4 regions of the Oerskovia sp. Root918 genome follow, and region 1 is predicted to be linked to each of the others. Evidence: riboswitches for the same ligand, from Rfam matches in the RefSeq annotation. Region 1 holds a riboswitch; each other region holds the start of a gene.
What was found. Region 1 has a riboswitch for thiamine pyrophosphate ahead of thiD (bifunctional hydroxymethylpyrimidine kinase/phosphomethylpyrimidine kinase). Riboswitches for the same ligand answer to the same signal wherever they lie in the genome.

Region 1 (3,418 bases):
CCTCCGAGCGGGGCCCAGGCGAGACGTCGTTCCCGTGCGTCGAGCTCATGACCGGCCTCCTCGTCGTGGGGCCGTCCTGGCCCACCTCCAGGATCCGCCGAGCATCGCGCGGGCTCAACCGGGCGGGCTCAACCGGGCGTGGCAGTCGGGCCGTCAGCCCGTCGCCGGCAGTCGCCTCGTCCCACCGATCACGAGCGTGACGTCGACGTCGGCGAGCCCCGCCTCGTCGAGCGCTGCGCGCAGGGTGGCGGCATCGGCCTCGGGGGCCGGGCCGATCGCTTCGATCCTCAGGACCGACCCGCTGAACGAGATCCCGGTGATCGTCCAGCTCTCCTGCTCGGCCCACGCCTGGGCCACAGGGGCCGCGGCGATCTTGTCCGCGTTCTGCCGCAGGACGTGCTGGCTGATGGTGCTGAGGGGAACCGCGACGAGGAGCAGGGCAGCGGCGACCGTGACGAGGCTCGCGCCTCGCAGGGGGCCGACGAACCGCTCGGTCTCGCCCGCGGCCGTGCGGACCTGGAAGAGCAGGAAGACGATCGTGCCGGTCGCGATGATCGCCGCGACGTTGGTCGCGAACAGCAGCAGCGCCCCCAAGGCCTGGTTCGGGGCCCCGGACTCGAGCGTGAGGCCGACGACCGCGAGCGGCGGGACGAGAGAGATCGCGATGGCGACGCCCGGCAGGGCGTCCGACACGTCGGCGCGCACCAGGGCGAACGCACCGACGGCCCCGGTCGCGAGCGCCGCGAGCAGGTCGATGAGCTGGGGCGTCACGCGGCCTGCGACCTGGCTGTTGGTCGCCGCGACGATCTCGATCGGGACGAACAGCCCGACGACGTACCCGGTCGCGACCACCCCCGCGGCGCCCGCGACGACCAGGAGCGCCGACGAGGTCAGGTTCCTGTGGTCGTTGAGGACGATCGCGAGCGCGGTCCCGACGATGGGCGTCATGAGGGGCGCGACGATCATGGCGCCGATCACGGTGGCCGTGCTGTCGGCTGCGACGCCCGCCGACGCGATGATCGCGGCGAGGATCAGCAGGGTCCAGAACGTGGCCTGACGTGACCGGGAGGACGGCCCCTCGCTGATGAACAGCGCGGACGTCATCCGCTGGACGTCGGCCGTGGTGACGCGCATGCTGCCTCCCGGGGCGTCTGAGTGTCCCCAGCATCACAGGGGGTCGGCGCTCGCGCTCGGTGTACCGGTGCGGACACGGCCCACGCGCTGCCAGGTCTTCAGGGACTTGCGTGCCGCGCTCGCGACCGTGCTGCCGTTCGCGATGGCCACGGTCTCCTCCGCAGGGTCTGCTGCGACGTGGAGCAGCCGCTCGTGGACACGCTCGCTCCCGGTTCTCCCGAGGGCACGGACCGCCCAGTACCGGGTGTGGACGTCCGGTGCGCACGCCTGGTCGAGGAGCCAGACCGACTGGTCGGGGTCGATCGAGCCCAGGGCGTTCGCCACGTACCCCAGGAGCGGGAACCGGTGCTCGACGAGCTCGCGGCGCAGCGCGTCGACGGCGTCGGCACCCCCGAGACCGGCCAGCGCTCCGGCCGCGGCCTCCCGCACGACGTGCTCGGGGTCGCCGAGCCGGGCGACGAGGTGCGGCACTGCCTCGTGCGCGTCCAGGTCACCGAGCACCTCGCAGCCGACACTCCGCTCGGAGGTGACGGGGGAGCCGAGCAGGGCGAGGGCGTAGGGGACGGCTCCCCGGAATCCCGCCCGAGCGCAGGCTGCCGTGAGGTACCAGGTGGCCGACACCCCGGACTCGAGGGCGCGCATCATCGCCGGTTCGAGCGATGGGTCCGCGAAGGCGTAGAGGCGGTTGAGAGTCCGCTCGAACGTGCCGATCGGGTATCGCTCGACGTGCAGCACGACGTCGCGCAGGGCGTCGACGGCGCCCTGGTCGTCGTTCATGGCTCGCTCGGCGGCGTCGTCGACCGCGTCCTCGTGGACCTCGGGGTCCGGGTCGAGGAGCCCGGCGACCAGGTCGTCGGTCATCGCGAGGCCGAGGGGCGCGAGCGACGCCGGCGAGCGGGAGCGGAGCGAACCATGCGGTGAGCATAGAGGCGGGCGACGCCTCAGGTGCCGCCACCAGGCGGACCGCCGCCGGCAGGACGCCCCTCGCCCGCTAGAGTTCCCTGCAATGACACGGGGTGCCCGCTCCCACGAGCCGGGCTGAGAACACACCCGTCGAACCTGATCTAGCTAGCACTAGCGAAGGGATGTCGGCAATGTCGCTTGCTGCCACCGCACCTGTCCTGCCCACCCCCACCCCCGCACCTGCGCCGGGGACCCGGGGTGCGACCGAGCACGGCGTGTCGCCGGGGGCCGAGGCCTCCCGCCCCCGCGTCCTGTCCATCGCGGGCACCGACCCGACGGGAGGTGCCGGGATCCAGGCCGACCTCAAGGCGTTCGCGGCGCACGGCGCGTACGGCATGGCGGTCACGACCGCCCTGGTCGCGCAGAACACGCACGGCGTCCGCACGGTCCACGTCCCGGGTGCGGACTTCCTCACCGAGCAGCTCGACGCGGTCTCGGACGACGTCACGATCGACGCGGTCAAGATCGGCATGGTCGCCGACGAGCCGAACGCACGCGCGATCGCCGCGTGGCTTCGTCGTGTGCAGCCGCCGTTCGTCGTGCTCGACCCCGTCATGGTTGCCACGAGCGGCCACCGCCTCCTCGACGAGGAGGCCGAGCAGGCTGTGCGCGAGCTGGTCGCGCTCGCCGACCTCGTGACCCCCAACCTCCCCGAGCTCGCCGTCCTCGTCGGCGAGCAGGCCGCGACCACCTGGCCCGACGCCCTCGCCCAGGCGAGGCGCCTGCACGCGGCGAGCGGCGCCGTCGTGCTCCTGAAGGGTGGTCACCTCACCGGGGAGGAGTCGCCCGACGCCCTGGTGGGCGCGCGCGGGCCCGACGACGTCACGACCTTCGCGGCGGCCCGCATCGACACCGTGCACACCCACGGGACCGGGTGCTCGCTGTCGGCGGCGGTCGCCGCCCTGCGTCCCCGACGGGACGGCTGGGAGAGCGCGACGCGCGACGCGAAGACCTGGTTGACCGGCGCGCTGCGGGCCGGGGGAGCGTTGGCGGTGGGCACGGGCCGCGGACCCGTCGACCACCTGGCGCACCTGCCCACGCTGGGCAGGCAGGTGTTCTCCGAGGAGGCCTGGGAGCGGATCGAGGGGTGGCGCGAGGCCGTCGAGAGCATGGGGTTCGTGCGGGCGCTCGCGGACGGGAGCCTCGCCGCCGAGGACTTCGGGTTCTACCTCGCGCAGGACGCCGCGTACCTCGCCGAGTACTCGCGCGTGCTGTCGCGGGCGAGCCAGCTCGCGCCGACGCCCGAGGCCCGGCAGTTCTTCGCGGGGGCGGCAGTCGAGTCGCTCGAGGTCGAGCAGGCGCTGCACCGTGACTGGTTGGG
Region 2 (3,418 bases), on a different contig from region 1:
GACCAGCACCATCGGGTTCGCGAGCACGGCCGGGTCCGTGGCCGCGAGCTGCACGGTCACGACGTACGTGTCGCCCGCGGCGTCCTCCGCGAGCCACGAGCCCGCCAGGACGCCGGGCGCGCTGCCACCCTTGAACGCGACGTAGGGCCACGCCGTCGTGTCGACCTCGATGCCGGGGTTGGCCGAGAGCACCTCGCGCACCACGGGGTCCTGCTCGCCGCGGTCGTGCAACCAGACGTGCGCGGCGCACAGGTCCGACGACGTCGCGAACCAGTCGACGTCGTCCTGCCACACGGGCGTGGTCACTCCCGCGGGGTCGACGGCGAGGGGCCCGCCGGGCAGCGCGTCGAGCATCGCGCGCCGTCCCGCGGTGTCGGCCGCCGCCCACCCGGTGGCCTGCGACGGCGAGCCCCAGGCGATCGCGAACGCGTCGCGGGTCGTGAGGAACGGGGTGTTGAGCGACGGGTCGGCGTGCCCCAGCGTGGCCTGCGCGCGTTCGACGGCGTCACGCCCCACGGCCTGGACCAGCAGGTCGGTCGCGGTGTTGTCGCTGATCGAGATCATGAGCTCGGCCGCCTCGCGCACCGTGACCGCGGTGCCCGTGGGCGCGTCCTGGAGCTGCCCCGAGGGCAGGGACCGCACGTCGTCGGTCACGGTCAGCTCGTCGTCCCAGGTCAGCGTCCCGGCCTCGACGGCCTGCGACACCGCGCCCAGCACGTAGAGCTTGAAGATCGAGCCGAGCGGCAGCACCTCGTCCGGGTCCGAGCCGCCGGGAGCCTCCTCGACCGCCTGGCACGTCCCGTTGTCCAGGACCTGGGCCACGAGCAGCGAGCTCTGCGCGTCCACGGCGTCGAGGCGTTCGCCCAGCTCGTCCCAGCTCGCCGCGGGCTCGCGGTGCGGGTCGTCGCCCGGGCCGAAGAACAGGGTCTCGATGCGGCTGTCCGCGTCGACACCGATCTGCATCGTGAAGAACTGCCCGCTCGCCCCGACGATCGTCAGCGCGGCCTGCTTCTCGCCCGCGTCGACGACGTCGACCGAGACCGGCACCCATTCCCGGTCCGCGCGGAGCTGGTCCAGCACGGGCACGAGCTGGGCGGCGGGCACCTGGTCCAGGAACGTCCGGGCGAACCGCCGATCGAGCGTCGCGGCATCGGGGGACGCGTCCGCGTTGAGCACCTCGAGCACCCAGGCGGCCGCCTTGCCGACCGTGCCGCCCGGCAGCGCGACCGCGGTCGGGGCCACGCTCGGCGAGGGCGACACCTCGGAGCCGTTCCCGGACGACGAGCACCCGGTCAGTGCGAGCCCCACGACGAGGAGGCCTCCTACGAGGGGTGAGCGACGGCGTCGGGCGGCAGGAGAGGAGGGCATCGAGACACCCTACGGAACATCCGTGACGCGGCGGGCGCTGACCCGCCGGAGCCGCCCGACCCCGACCTCAGGACGCGCGGGCCGCGAGCCGCGTCACGACGCGCTTGGCCTCGCGCCCCGCGAAACGGCGGGCGAACACGCTCGCGGCCGCAGCGGCCGCGGCGAAGGTGACGGCGCTGATGATGCTGACCTCGGGGTCGTCCAGGTCCTTGGGGGCGTCGTGCCCCGTGGCCTTGGCCCACGCGAAGCTCACGACCTTCTGCGCGACCCAGCCCGCGGCCAGCGTCAGGGCGACGGTCGCGACCTTCTCGGTGAGGGTCTGCTCGTTCTCGGCCATGTGGACCTCCAGGTGAGGGTGAGGCGGGCGGGGCGCGCCGCGCGTCGTGAAGGTGCCCGACGGCGGAGCTCAGGTCCCACCGTAGCCGTCGCCCGGGGCGGGGCGCGCCCCGGGCGAGACCACACGCCGGACCCCTGCCTGCGCCGTCGGACCGCGGTGTAAAGTCGCAGGTGAACGACAGGGGAGCGCCGACCGCCCGGAGACAACGGGCAACAGGCGCTGAGAGTGCGGACCACCGCAGACCCTCGAACCTGATCCGGTTAGCACCGGTGGAGGAAGTCGGGCTTCTCCAGCCTCGCTCACGGGACCTCCCGTGCGCGAGGTCCCCCTCCTGTGACGTCCAAGGAGGACACATGAACACCATCAGTACCCGCCGCGGCACCGCCCGCACGATCGGCCTCGGCCTCGTCGGCGGGCTCAGCGCGCTGGCCCTCACGGCCTGTGCCGGCACGACCGACACGGGCGCGGGCGACACCTCGTCGAGCGCCGAGGCGAGCACCGTCACGCTCGTCACGCACGACTCCTTCAACGTGAGCGAGGACGTCCTCGCCGCGTTCGAGAAGGAGTCCGGGCTGACCGTCAAGCAGGTCGCTCCCGGCGACGGCGGAGCGCTCGTCAACCAGCTCATCCTGACCAAGGACGCGCCGCTCGGCGACGTCGTGTTCGGCATCGACAACTCGTTCGCGACCCGCGCGATCGACGAGGGCGTGCTCGAGCCCTACACGCCCTCGGGCCTCGCCGACTCGGCGACCCAGTACGCCGTGGGCGACGGCGAGCTCACCCCCGTGGACCTCGGCGACGTCTGCGTCAACGTCGACCACGCCTGGTTCTCGGCCGCGGGGATCCCCGAGCCCACGACGCTCGACGACCTGACCGAGCCCGCGTACAAGGACCTGCTCGTCGTGACCAACCCCGCGACCTCGTCGCCCGGGCTGTCGTTCCTGCTCGCGACCGTCGGCGCCTACGGCGAGGACGGCTGGGAGGGCTACTGGAGCAAGCTCAAGGACAACGGCGTCAAGGTCGCCGACGGGTGGTCCGACGCCTACTACGTCGACTTCTCCGGCTCCGAGGGCAAGGGCCCACGCCCCCTCGTGCTGTCCTACTCGACGTCGCCCGCGTTCACGGTCACCGAGGACGGTACCGAGACCACCACGGGCGCGCTGCTCGACACGTGCTTCCGCCAGGTCGAGTACACGGGCGTGCTGACCGGGGCCAAGAACCCCGAGGGCGCCAAGAAGCTCGTCGACTTCCTCGTGAGCGACGCGTTCCAGGCCGACATCGCCGACAACATGTACATGTACCCGGCGGACGCGGACACCGAGCTGCCCGAGGGCTGGGCCGAGTTCGCGCCCCTGTCCCCGTCGCCCTTCGAGGTCGCCCCCGCCGACATCACGGCCCACCGCGACGAGTGGATCAAGGCGTGGACGTCGACGGTGATCGGCTGAGCACGATGCCCGTGAGCCGCGGCCTGCCCGCGGCCGTGCAGCGCGGCGGGCGGGTCCTCCTGTGGGGGCTCGCCGCCGGGCTGCCGCTGCTCTTCCTCGGGGTGTTCTTCGCGTGGCCCGTCGTGACGCTCATCGCGCGCGGGTTCGTCACCCAGGACGCTGCCGGCGCCTCCTTGGACCTCTCCGGCTTCGCCGAGGTGTTCTCCGAGCCGCGGACCTGGCGGATCATCGGGCTGACGCTGTGGCAGGGCGTGCTCGGCACCGTGAT
Region 3 (3,418 bases), on a different contig from region 1:
ACTTCTCCGCCATGCCGGCCTCGATCGCCTCGACCGACGTCAGGCCGTTCTTCTCGGCGTACTCGCGCACGTCCGCGGAGATCCGCATCGAGCAGAACTTGGGCCCGCACATCGAGCAGAAGTGCGCGGTCTTGGCGGGCTCGGCCGGCAGCGTCTCGTCGTGGAAGGCGCGGGCGGTGTCGGGGTCGAGGGAGAGCGCGAACTGGTCGTGCCAGCGGAACTCGAACCGGGCACGGGACAGCGCGTCGTCCCGCAGCTGCGCACGCGGGTGCCCCTTGGCCAGGTCGGCGGAGTGCGCCGCGATCTTGTACGTGATGACCCCCGTCTTGACGTCGTCACGGTCGGGCAGCCCCAGGTGCTCCTTGGGCGTGACGTAGCAGAGCATCGCAGTCCCGGCCTGGGCGATGATCGCGGCCCCGATCGCGGACGTGATGTGGTCGTAGGCGGGCGCGATGTCGGTCGCGAGCGGGCCGAGCGTGTAGAACGGCGCCTCCTCGCACAGCTCCTCCTCGAGGCGCACGTTCTCGACGATCTTGTGCATGGGGACGTGCCCCGGGCCCTCGATCATGACCTGCACGCCGTAGGACTTCGCGACCTTGGTCAGCTCACCCAGCGTTCGCAGCTCAGCGAACTGGGCCGCGTCGTTGGCGTCCGCGATGGACCCCGGTCGCAGGCCGTCGCCGAGCGAGAACGTGACGTCGTAGTCGCGCAGGATCTCGCACAGCTCCGCGAAGTGCGTGTACAGGAACGACTCCTGGTGGTGCGCGAGGCACCACGCGGCCATGATCGAGCCGCCGCGGGACACGATGCCCGTGACACGGCGCGCGGTCAGCGGGACGTAGCGCAGCAGGACGCCCGCGTGCACGGTCATGTAGTCGACGCCCTGCTCGGCCTGCTCGATCACGGTGTCGCGGTAGATCTCCCACGTGAGCTTCGCGGGGTCCCCCTTGACCTTCTCGAGCGCCTGGTAGAGCGGCACCGTCCCCACGGGGATCGGGGAGTTGCGCAGCACCCACTCGCGGGTCTCGTGGATGTCCTTGCCCGTCGAGAGGTCCATGAGGGTGTCGGCGCCCCAGCGCGCGGCCCACACCATCTTCTCGACCTCCTCCTCGATCGAGGAGGTCACGGCCGAGTTCCCGATGTTCGCGTTGATCTTCACGCCGAACGCCTTGCCGATGATCATGGGCTCGATCTCGGGGTGCCGACGGTTGGCCGGGATCACCGCCCGGCCACGCGCGACCTCGTCGCGCACGAGCTCGACGTCGACGCCCTCGCGGGCAGCGACGAAGCGCATCTCGTCGGTCACGACCCCGGCGCGCGCCCAGGCGAGCTGCGTCCGGGCGCCGCCCGTGCCGCGCTCGGTGGGGACGGCGTCGGGCCGGAGCCAGGACGCCCGCAGGGCGGGCAGGCCGCCCGCGAGGTCGAACGCCGCGGGGTCGTCCGACTCGGTGTAGGGGCCAGAGGTGTCGTACAGGTCCAGGTGCTCGCCGTTGCTCAGGAGCACGCGGCGCTCGGGGACGCGCAGGTGCTCCGCGCCCGGGACCGGGTGGTGGACCTTGGCGGACCCCGCGATGGGTCCGGTCGTGATGGTGTGCGCGGACGACCCGGTGGTCGCGGCGGGCACGGTGGGTGCAGCTGGTGCAGCGGCGGCGGGCCCGGTGGTTGTGGGCACAGCGGTCTCAGAGCTCATGGCTCTCTCCCTACGTCGGCATGATCCGAACAGGTTCGAACGGTCGGCGGCGCTGAGCCGCCCTCTCAGCTCGCTGCTGCGAGCTCCCGTGGGTGTGTGGAGTTGTGGGTCGTGCTGGTGGTGCGGTGGTGCTGGGTCGTGCGGTCGTCACCGTAGCGCACGGCGCCGGGCGTCGGCGCACCTGTCCCGCGTTCGGCGCTCACGGCCTCACTGCTCGAGCAGCGACCTCGGTGATCTGTCCGTCCTCGGCGATCGTCCTCACCAAGTCGACGTCCGTCGCCTGCCCGAGCGCGAGGACATCCGGTACCCACTGACCCTCGTCGGCAACAGGCGCCGCCGAACAGCCAACCACCAGCACACTCAGCAGGCCAGTGGCGACGCCAGCCAGGCCGACCTGCATCGCAAGGTCGGCCTGGCCAGAACAGATCGGGTTCGCTCAGTGAACCACGTCGAGGTAGCGGTAGGTGATCAACGAGGTCGTGATCGTGCCGGTCTGAGAAATGCTCCTTGCAGATGCCCACCCGCCATAGACCGTTGCACCGCTGCCGGTCGCGGGGTTCTTCCATGACATTCCTGCTCGCGCGCTCGAGCAAGTGTCGTTCCTCACCTTGGAACGCGTGGGCGACTCTACGGCTGTTCCTCACACCCGAGCCCACCGTCCCGGCCCCTCACGAATCTTGCAGCTCTCTGTACTCACCTCTCCTTGAAGTACTTGAAGAGGTGCTTCTCGCGGGTCGTGAGCGCCCCGGCCACGGCCCCGACGAGCACCGCTCCTGCTCCGGCGAGGACGGTCCGCATGCCGATGATCCAGGTGCTCACCTGGTCGGTGGCGAGCCCGTCACCTCCGGCTCCCGCGAGCCACCACAGCGCGGGGACGGTCACGACGATCCCGGCACCGGTCCAGGCGGCGGTCTCGAGGAGCATCTGCCAGGTCAGGGCGGCACGCGGGACCCGGGCGTGCAGGGCCGCGGCGAGCTCGAGGCGGCGCAGCCGTATCGCGACGTATCCCAGGGCCAGGCCCAGGGCGGCCGTGGCGATCGGGGTGGGCTCGGTCAGGCGGCCGGAGAACTCGGCGCTCGCGTCGTAGGTCGCACCGAGCCGGCCGTTGAGCTGCTTCTGGGTGGGTTGCACCTCGGAGGACGGGTCGGCGACGACAGTCGTGCGCAGGAGCGTCGCGGTCTCGGGGTCGACGGGCCAGATCTCGACCCAGCACGAGTCGAACAGCCCCGTGGCGGGTACGGGAGCGACGGCTGCGTAGCCCAGGGCGCGGTCGCGTCCGTCGTCGGGGTACGGGTAGACCGCGCCGAGCCGCGCGGGCCCGGTGGTCGTCGCGATCGAGTCACCGGGGACCGCGCCGAGCGCCTCGGCCAGGTCCGCGGACAGCCACAGGCCCGCCCCGGCGACCCGTCCGCGGTCGAGCGCGCCGAGCAGCCCAGGGGTTGCTTCGAGGCCGGTGAGCTCGCTCGAGGGGAGGTTGAGCGCCCGCAGCGGTTCCCCGGTCCGCAGGGCGCCGGCCGCGTTGACGCCGTCGACCCTGGCGAGGGCCTCGCAGCGTGCCCCGTCGACCTGCCCGGTAGCCTCGAGGATCTGCACGCTCGCGCCCGCGTCACGGTACTCGCGGGCTCCCTCGATAACGCCGACGATCGCCCGCACGTCGACCGCGGCCAGCGCGCCGACGACCACCACGAGCACCGCCGCGAACAGGGTCGCGCGGGTCGTGCCGGTCGC
Region 4 (3,418 bases), on a different contig from region 1:
TTGTGGTGGCTCTTGATGTTGGCCGTGCCCTCGCCGCCGCCGGACTCGACGACGTCCGGGTACAGCGTGCCCTGGACGAGGAACTTGACCTCACCACCGTGATCGCCCGCGTCCGCGACGATGTCGCGCGCCGCCTGCTCGAACGCGCGGATGAACTCGCGGCCGATGATCTTGCGCTTGGTCTCGGGGTCCGAGTGGCCCGCGAGCGCGGCGAGGAAGCGCTGCTTCTCGTCCATGACGACGAGCTTGACGCCCGTGGCCGCGACGAAGTCGCGCTCGACCTGCTCGACCTCGCCCGCGCGCAGCAGGCCGTGGTCGACGAACACGCACGTGAGCTGGTCGCCCACGGCCTGCTGGACGAGGGCCGCGGCGACCGAGGAGTCGACGCCTCCGGACAGGCCGCAGATGACGCGCGCGTCGCCGACCTGCTCGCGGATGAGCGCGATCTGATCGGCGATGACGTTGCCCGGGGTCCAGTCGCCGGCGAGGCCCGCGCCCTGGTACAGGAAGTTCTCGAGAGCCTTCTGGCCCAGCGGGGAGTGCTTGACCTCGGGGTGCCACTGCACGCCGTAGAGGCGACGCCCGGTGTCCTCGAACGCTGCGACCGGGGAGCCGGCCGAGGTCGCGAGGACCTCGAAGCCCTCGGGGGCCGCGTGGACGGCGTCGCCGTGGCTCATCCAGGCGGTCTGCTGGTCGGGCGAGCCCGCGAGCAGCGCACCGGCCTGGCAGACCTCGACGGCCGTGCCGCCGTACTCGCTGAGGCCGGTCTGCGCGACCGTGCCACCGAGCGCCTTGGCCATGGCCTGGAAGCCGTAGCAGATGCCCAGGACGGGCACGCCGGCGTCGAACAGCGCGGGGTCCACGAAGGGCGCACCCTGCGCGTACACGGACGAGGGACCACCGGACAGGATGATCGCTGCCGGGTTCTTGGCGAGCATCTGCTCGACGGTGAAGGTGTGGGGGACGATCTCCGAGTACACCTTGGCCTCACGCACGCGACGCGCGATCAGCTGGGCGTACTGTGCGCCGAAGTCGACGACCAATACGGGCCGGGGGGCTGAGGGGGTGGGTGTCACCAGCCCAGGATAGTTGGCTCGGCGCCGATCCCCGGCATCGGTCCACGACGTGCGACGGGGATCACTGCGCGCGTCAGGCGGGCAGCCGTCCGCGCAGCTCGCGAGCGGCCCGCTCGGGGTCGGCCGCGCCCGTGATCGCACGCACCACGACGATGCGCTCGGCCCCCGCGTCGAGCACCTCGTCGAGCCGCGCGGCGTCGACACCGCCGATCGCGAACCACGGCGTGGTCGGCGCCGTCGCGGCGACCTGTCGCAGCAGGTCGAGCCCGACGGCGTCGCGCCCCGGCTTGGTCGGCGTCGCCCAGAGCGGTCCCACGCAGAAGTAGTCGACCTCGGGATCCGCCTCGGCGGCCGTGGCCTGGGCGAGCGAGTGCGTCGAGCGGCCCAGCAGCGGGCCCGCACCCAGGAGCGACCGCACCGCGGGCACGGGCAGGTCGCCCTGACCCATGTGCACCACCGGGGCTCCCGTCAGGAGGGCGACATCGGCCCGGTCGTTGACCGCCCACAGCGCCCCGTGCTCGGTCGCGACGCGCGCGACGACCTCCTGCAGCTCGAGCTCGCGCGCGACGTCGAGCCCCTTGTCGCGGAGCTGGACCACGTCGACCCCGCCCGCGAGCGCCGCGTGCAGGAAGTCCTCGAGGTCGCCGCGCTCCTCGCGGGCGTCGGTGCACAGGTACAGCCGGGCCGCCCGCAGGCGCTCGACGGCCGCCGGGCGGGCCCGCCCGGCAGGAGCCGTGGGGCTGGTGCGCTGGGGCGAGGTGTGCTGTCGGGGCTCGGCGTCGCCGGTCGGAGCAGTGGTCACGGCGCCCAGGATAGGCGCGGCCCGCCCGGGACACGGTCGCGGCGCAGCCCGTGGGCACGCCCCGAGCGTGGCCGGCGTGCGTTGTAGGGTGGCCGCGAAGCACGGGAGCCCCGCACGGGGCTGAGAGGGCGAGAGCCGACCGTCGAACCTGATCTGGGTCATGCCAGCGAAGGGAGCGAGCGCATGTGCGCAGCCCTGTCCACCGACCACCCCGCCCTGCCCGCGCGTCCGCCGGGGCGCGACGGGAGCCTGGGGGGCGCGGCGCCGTCGGGCCCCGTGAGGCGCGTCGCGCCCGGCGACCGGACGACGATCACCACGCCCGACGGCGCCACGGACGTCCTCGTCGTGGGCGGCGGCATCGTGGGGCTCACCGCGGCCTGGCGGGCCTCGCGTGCTGGCCTGCGCGTGACCGTCCTGGACCCGGCCCCGGGCGACGGCGCGACCCACGCCGCGGCCGGGATGCTCGCGCCCGTGACCGAGGCCGACTTCGGCGAGGAGACCGCGCTGCGCCTGGGCGCCGACTCGGCGGCACGGTGGCCAGCGTTCGCGGCCGAGCTCGAGGCGGACTCGGGGCTCGACGTCGGGCTGCGCGCGACCGGCACGCTCACGCTGGCCTACGACGGCGACGACCTGGCGCTCGGGCGCCGCGTGCGCGCGCTCCAGGAGGCCTGGGGGCTCGACTCGACCGAGATCTCGGTCGCGGCGGCGCGCGAGCGCGAACCGCTCGTCGGGCCGCGCGTGGCCGGTGCGTTCTGGGCACCGGGCGACCATCAGGTCGATCCCCGCGCGGTGCACCGCGCGCTGACCGCGGCTCTCGCGCGGGACCCGCGCGCCGCCGTCGTGCGCCGCCGGGCGGTCCGGCTGCTGCGCGCGTCCGGACCCGGCTCTCCCGTGACCGGGGCGCTCGACGACGCGGGCGTCGAGCACCGCGCGGGGACCGTGGTCCTCGCGGCGGGTGCGGACTCGGGGGACCTGCTCGCGGACGTCCCCGAGGTGTGCGCCCCGACCCGTCCGGTGAAGGGGCAGACGCTGCGGCTCGACGCCCCCGCGTGGTTCACGCTCGACCACGTGGTGCGAGGGATCGTGCAAGGGCGTCCGGTGTACGTCGTACCGCGTACGCCCGGGCCCGGCGGGCACCGCGAGGTCGTCGTCGGCGCGACGAGCGAGGAGCACCCCGACGACCGGCGCGCGACCGCGGGCGGCGTCTTCGCGCTCCTGCGCGACGCGCGCGCCCTGCTGCCCGGGCTCGACGAGCTGGCCCTCGTCGAGGTCACCCCGCGCGTGCGCCCGGGCACGCCCGACAACCTGCCGTTCCTAGGGCCCACCACCGTCCCCGGCCTGGTCCTCGCCACGGGCCACTACCGCAACGGCGTGCTGCTCGCCCCCGTCACGGGGGCAGCGATCGACGCGGTCCTGACCGGCCAGCCGCTGCCGCCCGCGGTCGCGGCGATCGACCCCCTGCGCTTCTCGCCCACCCCTACCCCCGCGAGATAGAGGGCTCGCGTCGAGGTAGCGGGGTGGGGCCCTCTACCCCGACGGC

Region 2: another riboswitch for thiamine pyrophosphate. It lies ahead of ASE27_RS01005 (thiamine ABC transporter substrate binding subunit); the one in region 1 lies ahead of thiD (bifunctional hydroxymethylpyrimidine kinase/phosphomethylpyrimidine kinase).
Region 3: another riboswitch for thiamine pyrophosphate. It lies ahead of thiC (phosphomethylpyrimidine synthase ThiC); the one in region 1 lies ahead of thiD (bifunctional hydroxymethylpyrimidine kinase/phosphomethylpyrimidine kinase).
Region 4: another riboswitch for thiamine pyrophosphate. It lies ahead of thiO (glycine oxidase ThiO); the one in region 1 lies ahead of thiD (bifunctional hydroxymethylpyrimidine kinase/phosphomethylpyrimidine kinase).

The regions. Positions count from the first base shown of each region.
Region 1 covers NZ_LMJG01000011.1:388,260-391,677, forward strand. Annotated here, with positions in the region: gene ASE27_RS09370 (hypothetical protein) at 1-49, opposite strand, end outside; gene ASE27_RS09375 (DUF389 domain-containing protein) at 154-1,134, opposite strand; gene ASE27_RS09380 (HEAT repeat domain-containing protein) at 1,168-1,995, opposite strand; TPP riboswitch at 2,137-2,237, shown strand; gene thiD (bifunctional hydroxymethylpyrimidine kinase/phosphomethylpyrimidine kinase) at 2,229-3,418, shown strand, end outside.
Region 2 covers NZ_LMJG01000001.1:225,448-228,865, forward strand. Annotated here, with positions in the region: gene ASE27_RS00995 (serine hydrolase) at 1-1,368, opposite strand, end outside; gene ASE27_RS01000 (DUF4235 domain-containing protein) at 1,436-1,705, opposite strand; TPP riboswitch at 1,875-2,000, shown strand; gene ASE27_RS01005 (thiamine ABC transporter substrate binding subunit) at 2,059-3,150, shown strand; gene ASE27_RS01010 (iron ABC transporter permease) at 3,156-3,418, shown strand, end outside.
Region 3 covers NZ_LMJG01000015.1:153,966-157,383, forward strand. Annotated here, with positions in the region: gene thiC (phosphomethylpyrimidine synthase ThiC) at 1-1,690, opposite strand, end outside; TPP riboswitch at 1,681-1,790, opposite strand; gene ASE27_RS15940 (hypothetical protein) at 2,384-3,418, opposite strand, start outside.
Region 4 covers NZ_LMJG01000016.1:134,446-137,863, reverse strand. Annotated here, with positions in the region: gene guaA (glutamine-hydrolyzing GMP synthase) at 1-1,076, opposite strand, end outside; gene thiE (thiamine phosphate synthase) at 1,150-1,770, opposite strand; TPP riboswitch at 1,978-2,055, shown strand; gene thiO (glycine oxidase ThiO) at 2,062-3,372, shown strand.